3 regions of the Streptomyces sp. NPDC058239 genome follow, and region 1 is predicted to be linked to each of the others. Evidence: riboswitches for the same ligand, from Rfam matches in the RefSeq annotation. Region 1 holds a riboswitch; each other region holds the start of a gene.

Region 1 (3,740 bases):
GCACGACGGCGGCCGCGTCGCTGTTCCGGTAGACCGCGAGATGGAGCGGGAGTTCACTGGTCGGGGCCAGTTCGCCGAGGACGCGGTTGCCTTCCAGATCGACGCCGACGGCATCCTCGGGGCGGAGCCGGTCGTACGGCACTCCGCTCGGGGTGACCAGGACCGTCCCGCCGACCCGTGCCGACACGTTTCCCGAGGTCCCGACGACGAGGCCGTCCGCCGCCGTCCTGCGGGCGGTGGCGACGACGCCGTCCCAGGCACGTTCGATCGCGTCCCGTTGCTGATCGCTCATGCGGAGATCCTGTCAGCCCTGGAGGCGAACGGGCATGCGATCGGCGGGATAAGTCACAAACCGGAGAAGTTCATAAAAGGGGTGACAGGGGCGCGAATCGGGTGCGAATCGGCCCTGCGCCCGGTCCGCACCGCACCGCGAAGGACAAACGGAACGACCTGACTCCAGTTGGAGTCACCACAGCGCCCTGCCCAGTTCATCTTCCGTTCATCCAGGTTGCCTACGGTCCACGTGCCAATGACGTCGAACGATTGCCTGGGTAAATGGAACACATCACGCTGCTACTCGCGATTGTGATCGTGACAGCTCTAGTGTTCGATTTCACGAACGGTTTCCACGACACCGCCAACGCGATGGCGACCACCATCTCGACCGGCGCACTCAGACCGAAGACAGCGGTGGCCATGTCCGCCGTTCTCAACCTCGTCGGCGCGTTCCTGTCGGTCGAGGTCGCCAAGACGATCTCCGGCGGGATCATCAACGAGGACGGGCTGCGGACGGAAGTCATCTTCGCGGCACTCGTCGGCGCCATCCTGTGGAATCTGCTGACCTGGCTGGTCGGACTGCCGTCCAGCTCCTCGCACGCCCTGTTCGGCGGTCTGATCGGCGCAGCCGTGATGTCGGCGGGCTGGTCGTCGGTCAACGGCGGCACCGTCGTCACCAAGGTGCTGCTCCCCGCGGTCGCCGCCCCGATCGTCGCCGGTCTGGCCGCACTGCTGGCCACCAGGCTGACGTACCGGATCGGCGGGAAGATCCGCAACGACGCCCAGGAGAAGGCCACTGCCAAGGGCTACCGCGCCGGCCAGATCGCCTCGGCCGGACTGGTCTCCCTCGCCCACGGCACCAACGACGCGCAGAAGACCATGGGCATCATCACCCTGGCCCTGGTCACCGGGGGCGTCCTGCACCCCGGCTCCAACCCGCCGGTCTGGGTCATCGTCTGTGCCGGTACGGCCATCGCACTCGGCACCTACCTGGGCGGCTGGCGCATCATCCGCACCATGGGCAGCGGCCTCACCGACCTCAAGCCGCCGCAGGGCTTCGCCGCCCAGACCAGCGCGGCCACGGTCATCCTGGCCTCCTCGCACCTCGGCTTCTCCCTCTCCACCACCCAGTCCTGCTCCGGCGCCGTGATGGGCGCGGGCCTCGGCCGCCAGGGCGGCGTGGTCCGCTGGTCCACCGCCACCCGGATGTTCGTCGCCTGGGGTCTGACCCTGCCGGCCGCAGGCCTGGTCGGCGCGGGCGCGGAACTCCTCACCAAGCAGGGCACCTGGGGTGTCGTGGTCGTCGCGGCGCTGCTGGTCGCGGGCTCCGGGGCGATCTGGCTGGTGTCGCGCCGCAAGCCGGTCGGCCACGGCGATGTCGCGCCGACAAGCGGCGACGCCGAGCCCGCAGGCGTCGTCACCACGGCCATCGCCGCCGTCAGCCCGCCGCTCACCGCGGCCCAGGCAGCGGCTCAGGACCTCAAGACCACCATTCCGGCTCCGGCCGGAACCACCCAGGACCCGGCGCGACCCGCCACCGTCTAGGCCGGCCACCCGGGCAGGCCGTCTAAGGATTCAGCATGAACATCGACTGGGCAGCCCTCGGCTCCGTCTTCGGCGTCTCCCTCGTCGTCACCGTCGCGCTGGTGGGTTTCTTCACCCTGGGCATCGTCGGTCTCTCCAAGCAGCCCGAGCCGGCGGCGCAGGGCGGCTCCGGCGGCTCGCTGCTGCTGGCCCGCGCCGGCGCGTACGTCTGCTTCGCGCTGTGCGCTGCGGCGGTCGCGTACGGGATCTATCTGATCGTCGCCTGAGCCCTTCCGCACGCACTCCCCCGTCGGGCCGGACACACACCTCGTGTGTGTCCGGCCCGTTGTGGTGTGTCCGGCCCGATGTGGGGCTCAGCACACTGCACCGTCGCAGGTCAACGGCAAGTTGACGGGCGTTCGCGGAGCGTGGTGGACTGCCGGAGCCAATTACGGCGACAGCAGAGGAAGCCGGTGCGAATCCGGCGCGGTCCCGCCACTGTCACCGGGGAGCAGTCCCCCACACCGGAAGTCACGGCACGCGCGAGCGGGTTGGAAGGCCGGGGGAACTGCGGATCCGGGAGCCAGGAGACTCTCGTCGCCGGTCACGTCGAACCAGGGCGCGGACCCTGAGTGAGGACATATCGCCATGCCTGGCTGCCGTGCGTCCGTTGCTGTGGCGCTCTCGACGAGAGCCGCCTGTACGAAGGTCCTTCGAGGCGTAACGGCCGGTTGAGCCGTGCGTGCCGACCGCATTTTCGCGTACGGCGCCACGGCCGGTCTGATCGGCGATCTGCTGCTCGGTGACCCCCGCAGGGGACATCCGGTCGCCGCCTTCGGGCGGGCCGCAGCGGACGTCGAGCGCCGTCTGTGGCGCGACCACCGTGGGTGGGGCGCGCTGCACACGCTCGTCTGCGCCGGAGGCGCCGCGGGTGGTGCCGCGCTGATCACCCGTGCCGTACGCAGTCACCCCGCCGCCTCCGTCGCACTGACCGCGGCCGCCACCTGGTCCGTCGTCGGCGGTACGTCCCTGGGACGTGAGGCGCGGGCGATCGGCGGCGCCCTGGCCGCCGGTGACATCGAATCGGCCCGCGAGCGGCTGCCGCACCTGTGCGGGCGCGACCCGTACTCCCTCGACGGACCGCAGATCGCCCGCGCCGTGGTGGAGTCCGTGGCCGAGAACACCTCGGACGCCGTGGTCGGCGCCCTGGTGTGGGGTGCGCTGGCCGGTGTGCCCGGGCTCGTCGGCTTCCGGGCCGCCAACACCCTCGACGCCATGGTCGGCCACAGGTCGCCCCGCCACCGGCGCTACGGCTGGGCCTCGGCCCGCCTCGACGACCTCGCGGGCTGGCCCGGTGCCCGGCTCACAGCCCTGCTCGCCGTGGCCGCCGGGGGGCGCCCACGTGGAGCGGTACGGGCGTGGCGGGCCGACGCGGCGAAGCACCCCAGCCCCAACGCGGGCCCGGTGGAGGCCTCGTTCGCGGGTGCGCTCGGCGTACGGCTCGGCGGGACCCTCGCGTACGGCGGCCGGGTCGAACACCGCCCCGTCCTCAACGGGGAGACCGGCCGGGCGGTGGAGACCGAGGACATCGAACGCGCGGTACGGCTGTCGCGCCGGGTGAGTGCGCTGGCCCTCGGCGTGTGTGTGGCGGGACGACTGGGCGCGGGCCTCGCCGCACGACGGATCGCAGGACGACGGATCGCAGGACTTCGGTCCGCAGGACTTCAGTTCACAGGACGTCGGATCGCAGGACGGAGACGGACATGAGCGGCGGGCTGCTGGTCGCCGGAACCACCTCGGACGCGGGCAAGAGCGTCGTCACGGCAGGTATCTGCCGCTGGCTCGTGCGCCAGGGCGTGAAGGTGGCGCCCTTCAAGGCGCAGAACATGTCGCTGAACTCGTTCGTCACCCGCGAAGGTGCCGAGATCGGGCGCGCCCAG
Region 2 (3,740 bases), on a different contig from region 1:
GGCGCTGATGGGCGGCGAAGCACCGGCGAGCAACACCCGATGAACAGGCCCGCGATTGCCGTAACAGGCCTGGGAATGATCACCCCGGTCGGCAACGACACCGAATCCACCTGGAAAGGTGTGTGCGCCGGAGTCTCGCCGGTGCGTACCGTCGCGGCACTCGAAGGGTGCGCGATCGACTTCGCCTGCACGGTCGACGGTATCGATCTGGACGCCGCGATCGGCGGGCGCACGTCCTTCCGGATGGGGAAGTACGTCAAGTTCGCCGTTGTCGCCGCCCGGGAGGCGGTCGCCGACGCCGGACTCGACCCGGCGCAGTGGGAGGGCAGCAGGGTCGCGGTGGTCGTCGGCACCAGCAGCGGAGGCTCCGCCGCACTGACCGAGCAGGCCGTCGTACTCGACCGGCTCGGACCGGATGCCACCTCGCCGTCGGGCATCCTGCTCACCATTCCGAACATGCCCGCGGCCGAGATCGCCATCCAGTTGCGGGCCACCGGTCCCAGCCTGGCACCGTGCACCGCCTGCTCCTCCGGCGCCACCGCACTGTCCGTCGCCCGCGATCTGCTGGTCACCGGACAGTGCGACATCGCGATCGCCGGAGCCACCGAGTCGATCGTCTACCCGGTCGCCATGACCGGATTCGCCCGGTCCGGAGCCGCGGCCCGGGCGGAGGGCGACCCGGCCAGGCGGTGCCGGCCCTTCTCGGCCGACCGTGCCGGGCTGGTCATGGGTGAGGGCGCCGCCGTCATGGTGCTGGAACGGGCGGACGACGCCGTCGCCCGGGGCGCCGCGCCGCGGGCACTGCTCGCGGGCACCGGCGCCACCACCGACGCCCACCACCCCACAAGTCCGCACCCTTCCGGCGCGGTCGCCCAGGCTGCGGTCGAGGCCGCGCTGCGCGACGCGGGCTGGGCGGCCGAGGACGTCGAGCATGTCAACGCACACGGCACGGCGACACCGATCAACGACGCCACCGAGGCCGCCCTCATCGGCCGGGTCTACCCGCACCGGCCGCCCGTCACCGCCCCGAAGGGCGTACTCGGGCACTGCATGGGGGCAGCCGGAGCGATCGAGGCCGGACTGACCGTCCTGACGCTCCAGCGCGGAGTCGTACCGCCGATCGCCAACCTGGATGCCCCGGCGCCCGAGTTCGACATCAACTGCGTCACCGAGCGACCTCTGCGGCAGCCCATCCGGCGCGCCGTCAGCCACTCCTTCGGCTTCGGCGGGCACAACGCCGTGATCGCTCTGCAGCGTCCTTAGGCATCGGGCAGGTGGTGCGACGGTCGCACAGCCCGGCGTACCACCGGCCACACCACCCATGAGCTGCGCGGAGGCTCGTGATAGCTTGCCGAAGCCAGTCAAACTCCACGTAGGGGTCAGGGAATCCGGTGAGAATCCGGAACTGACGCGCAGCGGTGAGGGGGACGGGCGGGGCCACGGCCACTGGGACCACCCGCGGGTGTCCTGGGAAGGCGTCCCGTCCGTAGGAGCCCGAGTCCGAAGACCTGCTGGCACCTGCGACCCGGTACCGGGCGCAGGACTCCGTACACCGGGCTCCGCGCATGAGCCCCGAGACGCAGAGGGACTCCGTGCCGTCCATAGCCAGCCCTGTCCGCACCATCGCCCTGCTCTCGGCGGGATTCGTCCTGCTGACCGCCTGCGGGGGCGGAACGAGCAGCTCTGCCGCGAAGTCCGGCTCCGCCGACGGATACCCCGTGACGCTGAAGAACTGTGGACGCACCGTCACCGTCGAAGCCGCACCCCACCGGGCCGTCTCGGTCGACCAGGGATCGACGGAGATCCTGCTCTCCCTCGGCCTCGCCGACCGGCTGGCCGCCACCTCGACCTGGACCGACCCGGTGATGAAGGGCCTGGAGAAGGCCAACGCCAAGGTTCCCAGGATCGCGGACAACCGGCCGTCGTCGGAGAAGGTCCTCGACCAGGAACCCGACTTCATCAGCGCGGCGTTCGAGTCGACGCTCGCCAAGGGGGGCGTCGCACCCCGCGAACAGTTCGAGGAACTCGGCGTCCCCACCTATGTCTCGCCCGCCGACTGCACCGGCAAGGACAACAGCGGCGGCGGCGACGGAGCCCGTACCGCGCCACTGACCATGGACAGTGTGTACGACGAAGTGCACGACCTGGCTAAGGTGTTCGGCGTGCAGAAACGCGGCGACACGCTCGTGGCGCAGCTGCGGGCCCGGGTGAAGAAGGCGACCGAGGGCGTCGACGCCTCCGACGCCACCCTCCTCTACTGGTTCTCCGACTCCAAGGCCCCGTACCTGGCCGGCTGCTGCGGAGCGCCCGGCATCATCACCAGGGAACTCGGCGCGAAGAACGTCTTCGACGACACCCATGAGGAATGGCCGCAGATCAGCTGGGAGACCGTCGCCGACCGCAACCCCGACGTCCTGGTCATCGGCGACCTGACCCGCAAGGCACAGACCGCCGAGAGCGCCGCGAAGAAGATCGAATTCCTGGAGTCCAACCCCGTCACGAAGAACATGGACGCCGTCAGGCACAAGCGGTACGTCCTGCTGAGCGGCCAGGCCATGAACCCGTCCATCCGGACGGTCGAGGGTGTGGAACGCGTCGCCGCCGGGCTGCGCACATTCGGATTCGCGGGGTGACGGACACCGAACGGGCCACGGCGGTGGACGCGCCACGGGCCTGCGAAGCAGCCGTGCGCAGTGGCACGGGGATACGGAAGCTGCGCGGCGGAGCCCTGTGGGCCTGTGGCATCGCACTGCTCGTGCTGTCCGTCGCGGTCGCCGTCACCATCGGACCCGCCCGTATCTCCGTCGCCGACGTCTGGTCCACGGTCGCCTCCCACCTCGGCTGGGGCCGGTCACGGCTCACCCCGATCCGGGACGGCATCATCTGGAACCTGCGCATGCCGCGCACCCTGCTCGCCGCGGTGTGCGGCGCCGGGCTCGCGGTGTGCGGAACCGTCATGCAGTCCCTGCTCCGCAACCCGCTCGCCGACCCGTTCGTCCTCGGCGTCTCCTCCGGAGCGTCGACCGGCGCGGTCGTGGTTGTCGTCCTCGGCGTCGGCGGGGGAGCGGTGTCGATCTCGACCGGCGCGTTCATCGGCGCACTGTGCTCGTTCGCCCTCGTTCTGCTGCTGAGCCACACCCTGGGCGGCACGACCGACCGGGTCGTCCTCTCCGGTGTCGCGGCCATGCAGTTGTTCTCCGCGCTCACCTCCTTCGTCGTGATGACCGCCGCCGACGCCGAGCAGACCCGCGGGGTGCTGTTCTGGCTGCTCGGCTCGCTCAGCGGGGTCGGCTGGACCGATGTGTGGATCTGCTCCGCCGTCCTCGTCGTGACGCTGCTGATCTGCCTCGGTCACGCCCGTACGCTCGACGCCTTCGCGTTCGGTCAGGACGCCGCCGCCACCCTCGGCGTCCATGTCGCGCGCACCCGGATCGTGCTTCTCTGCACGACCGCGCTGCTGACCGCCGCGCTCGTCAGCTCGGCCGGTGCCATCGGCTTCGTCGGTCTGGTCCTGCCGCACGCCGCCCGTGCGCTCGCCGGCTCCGGGCACCGGCTGCTGCTGCCGGTCACCGCCCTGGCCGGGGCGGTATTCCTGGTCTGGGTCGACACCCTCGCCAGGACGGTCCTCGACCCGCAGGAAGTGCCCGTGGGAGTCGTCACCGCCCTCATCGGCGTGCCCGCTTTCGTCCTGGTCCTGTACCGCAGCCGGAGGATCACATGACGGGTGGGGCCACCGAGGG
Region 3 (3,740 bases), on a different contig from region 1:
CGGAGGCGCCGGACGCATCCGGGGTGAAGACCGCGGCATGCACGGCGTCGCGTACCCGCCGTGACACGCTCGCGTCGCCGAAGGTCGCGGGGCGGGCGGGGCAGTGCTCCGGCGGGTAGCTCAGACGATGCCGCCGTTGGCGCGCAGCACCTGGCCGTTGGCCCAGCGGGCCGGGCCGGCGAGGAAGGAGATCACCTCGGCGATGTCCTGCGGGGTTCCCAGCCGCTCCAGCGGTGCCTGGCCGGCCGGCCTCGCGATGGTCTGCTCGTCCTTGCCGTCCAGGAACAGGGCGGTGGCGGTCGGCGTGTGGTGGCGTGCTGCTCGCCCATGGCGGCGCTCCCTGTCTCAGGTGGGCCGTGAGTTCCGCACCCCGGCGAGAGCAACGCTAAAACCGATACCGTAGCGACGCTACGCTACGCAATCTGCTGACAGCGCTACCCCGCGCCCCGCAAGGCCTCTGCAGGGCCTCAGCAGGACCCCACCGGAGCCCCCGCGCCGCTCCGGACGCTCCCGTCGGACAATCCCGATGCCTTCCGCCCGTCCGTCGTGATACTTCACTCGGTCATGACCGACCTTGAGACTCCCCGCCTCTTCCTTCGCCTGATGAGCGCCTCCGATGCCTTGCAGGTGATGGCGGGCAAGCCGGGAGACGGTGCCCGCTGGGCGCCCGGATACCCGTCCCCCGGCGAGATGGCCGCAGCCGAGCGCTTCCTCGACACATGCGCGACGACGGGTGATCCCAGCCCCTTCGGTTCGTACGAGATACGTCGCCGCGACGACGGAGAGGTGATCGGCGGGCTGGGATTCCATGGCGCTCCGGACGAGAACGGACACGTCACGATCGGCTACGGCCTCGTCCCCTCGGCCCAGGGCATGGGTTACGCCTCCGAGGCGCTGCGCGCACTGCTCCTGTTCGCCCGCGACCAGGGTGTGAGCTGCGTGCACGGCGACACCGATCTGGACAACCTCGCGTCGCAACACGTCATGACAGCCGTCGGTATGCACCTGGTGAAGGAGGATGCGCAGCTGAAGCACTACCGGATCGACTGGGATCAGCAGGCCGAGGGGTGAGCCCCCGGTCGCCCGGCCCCTTACGCGTACATACAGCCGCCGGCTCAGCCGCGCACCATGGGACGACGGAACCCGCCGGGAAGCTCCCGGCGGGTTCCGATGTCTGCTGGTGGCCAGTGGTGCGTCGGTCAGCCTGCCGCGGTGGCAGCCCGGTTCGCCGCACCGTTTCCGGTCCTGACGGAGTCGGTCCCCGGCACGAGAAGCCGTTCCGTCAGCCAGCCGAAGACGAGGCCGAAGGTGATCCAGAGAGTCGCCTGCACGGCGAGCGTGGCGAGGCGGAACTCCCACAGCAAGCCGGCCGGGAAGTCCTTTCCGACCTCGTTGAACGAGGGCAGGAACGCATAGGCGATCCCGATCACGACGACGTAGGCGGCGGATGCGGTGATCGTCGCGTTCCAGTTGCCCAGGCGTGGAGCCAGCCGCTTGCCGAAGATGACGACAGCGACGGCCAGCAGCACGCTGAGGGCGACCATCAGGAAGAACAGGGCGGTGCGTCGGCCGATCGTGTCGGGGTTGCCGACGGCCGGCGGGTTGGCCGGGTACTTCAGGAACGGCACGATGTACACCGTCAGCAGAGCCGCACCCGCGATCAGGGCGGCCGTGGCCCGCGGGCCGAATCTGCCGATCCGGCCGAGGGCGTAACAGAAGACGAGGGCGGCGATGCCGCCGATCGCCACACCGAAGACGAGCACACCGGTGGCAAGGCCGGCGGTGGACTGCATGGTGCGGCTGACGAGTTCCTCGCCGCCGCCGTGGTCATGGCTGTGCGCCTCTTCGAGAGCGATGGCCGCGTCCACCCGGGACTCGCCGAGGAAGTAGGCGACGACCAGAGCGAGCGCGCCCGCGGCGAGGCCGGCCAGCATGCCGCGGACGAGCAGGGCTCTGACAGATATGGAGTTCATGAGGATTTCCCCTGGATCGGACGGTACGTCAGTGGCAGGGGAAACCGAGGAGGTGGCGGCCGTCGTGGACCCACTCGTGAACACCTTCGCCGGAGATGACCGCGGTGGCGCCCTGCTCGGCGCCGACGAAGTACAGCAGTACGAGCATGAGGATGCCGAAGAAGACCGCCCAAGGGGCAATGGCCTTCAGGGAGATGGGGGTGATCGCCGGTACGGCGGTGGCGGGGGCAGCAGTCTGTGCCATGGCAGAACCTCCTGAGGGAACACGCGTCCCGTTCGTGGTGCCTGAGACGAAGGTGCTGGGTCTGACTTCCCGTACGGGTACGGGTTCACAGTGGCGCGACCGTGCCGGATTCTCACCGGACTTCCGTCACACTTCGTCATGCTCATCGGACGATACCGCCTGGGGGCAGGCGCGGCCATGGTGCCGTCGGTGGGGCCGGAAGGCCCGGATGCCATGGTGGGTGCACTTGAGGGGCCAGACTTCAGGGAGTTGACCCGGTCATGACGATAAAGGTGATGTTGATCTCACCGGCGCTCAACGCCGCGCTGCGCGAAGCCCGTTTCGACGGCGATGCGCCGCTGGACGCGGTCGGGGTCCGGCAGGCCAGGGCCGCTGCGGCAGCCGTGCCTGCGGCCGACCGGTATGTCTGCGGGCCGTCCGAACGGTGCGCCCGGACCGCCGACGCGCTGGGGTTGCACGCCGAGCACGAACTCGCGCTCCGCGGCTGGGACATGGGCCGGTGGAGCGGGCAGCGGCTGGAGGAGGTGAGCGGCAGCGAGCCGGAGGCGGTGTCGGTCTGGATGACCGATCCTTCGGCGGCTCCGCACGGCGGCGAACCGTTGCTGGAGTTCTGCGCCCGGGTCGGCCGCTGGCTGGAGTCCGTGGAGTCCCTCTACGGCGACGAGGGCGGCTGTGTGCTCGGGGTCGTCGAGCCTGCGGTGGTGCGGGCGGCGATCGTATCGGCGCTCGCTCTGCCGACGGGGGCGTTCTGGCGGCTGGACGTCGCCCCTCTGACGCTGACCGGGCTCAGCGGCCGGTCCGGACGGTGGAACCTGCGCTGTGGGCAGCCGCTGTCCCCCGCTCCGGGGCACTGACGTCCTCCCGTGGCCCACGGTATGAACAACTGACGTGCCGGAACCGCCGGTCAGCGCCTACTGTGGTGGTGCAGCTGGTTCGCCCTGTCCGCCAGACAGGCGCGTCGCAAGAGGGAACCCGGTGGGAATCCGGGACTGCCCCGCAGCGGTGAGTGGGAACGACCGCCGTCATCAAGCACTGGACCCGATACGGGGCCCGGGAAGCGACGGCCAGTAGGTGTCTCGTACGCGAGAAGTGCCCGCGAGTCCGAAGACCTGCCACTGCCCGTGCGCGTCGGACGCGCTCGGTGATCTCGGTGACCTCGTGGGCGGGTCGGCGTACATATCGGGCAGGGCACGCGCGCCTCCACGGCGCTGCGGTTCCGCCCGGTCCGTCATCCCTTCGCGCCTTCGATCCGTCCCGGGGTCGTATCAGGACACACGCTCGCGAAGGAGAGTTCCGTGACCAGCAAGTCCGCAGCCGCGGCAGCCCGGGCCACCGTGTACGGATATCCCCGCCAGGGGAGCAACCGCGAACTGAAGAAGGCCGTCGAGGGTTACTGGAAGGGCCGGGTCTCCGCAGCCGCCCTCCGGGAGACCGCCGCCGGCCTGCGCCGCACCAACTGGCGCCGGCTCGCAGACGACGGCATCCACGAGGTCCCGACCGGCGACTTCTCGTACTACGACCAT

Evidence for each region. A riboswitch is a leader RNA that binds a small molecule or an ion and turns the genes downstream of it on or off. The one in region 1 is predicted to bind cobalamin.
Region 2: another riboswitch for cobalamin. It lies ahead of ACFVYE_RS36060 (ABC transporter substrate-binding protein); the one in region 1 lies ahead of ACFVYE_RS00330 (cobalamin biosynthesis protein).
Region 3: another riboswitch for cobalamin. It lies ahead of ACFVYE_RS19580 (CbtB-domain containing protein); the one in region 1 lies ahead of ACFVYE_RS00330 (cobalamin biosynthesis protein).

Annotation. Positions count from the first base shown of each region.
Region 1 covers NZ_JBHVWS010000001.1:61,481-65,220, forward strand. The annotation lists gene ACFVYE_RS00315 (class II aldolase/adducin family protein) at 1-292, opposite strand, end outside; gene ACFVYE_RS00320 (anion permease) at 556-1,821, shown strand; gene ACFVYE_RS00325 (hypothetical protein) at 1,857-2,087, shown strand; cobalamin riboswitch at 2,263-2,394, shown strand; gene ACFVYE_RS00330 (cobalamin biosynthesis protein) at 2,539-3,567, shown strand; gene ACFVYE_RS00335 (cobyric acid synthase) at 3,564-3,740, shown strand, end outside.
Region 2 covers NZ_JBHVWS010000048.1:43,582-47,321, reverse strand. The annotation lists gene ACFVYE_RS36070 (acyl carrier protein) at 1-43, shown strand, start outside; gene ACFVYE_RS36065 (beta-ketoacyl-[acyl-carrier-protein] synthase family protein) at 40-1,263, shown strand; cobalamin riboswitch at 1,342-1,531, shown strand; gene ACFVYE_RS36060 (ABC transporter substrate-binding protein) at 1,566-2,633, shown strand; gene ACFVYE_RS36055 (FecCD family ABC transporter permease) at 2,687-3,721, shown strand; gene ACFVYE_RS36050 (ABC transporter ATP-binding protein) at 3,718-3,740, shown strand, end outside.
Region 3 covers NZ_JBHVWS010000016.1:142,586-146,325, reverse strand. The annotation lists gene ACFVYE_RS19600 (hypothetical protein) at 1-67, opposite strand, end outside; partial or broken gene ACFVYE_RS19595 (SDR family oxidoreductase) at 121-303, opposite strand; gene ACFVYE_RS19590 (GNAT family N-acetyltransferase) at 565-1,071, shown strand; gene ACFVYE_RS19585 (CbtA family protein) at 1,200-1,973, opposite strand; gene ACFVYE_RS19580 (CbtB-domain containing protein) at 2,002-2,217, opposite strand; adenosylcobalamin (AdoCbl) riboswitch at 2,263-2,355, opposite strand; gene ACFVYE_RS19575 (histidine phosphatase family protein) at 2,478-3,071, shown strand; cobalamin riboswitch at 3,130-3,349, shown strand; gene metE (5-methyltetrahydropteroyltriglutamate--homocysteine S-methyltransferase) at 3,513-3,740, shown strand, end outside.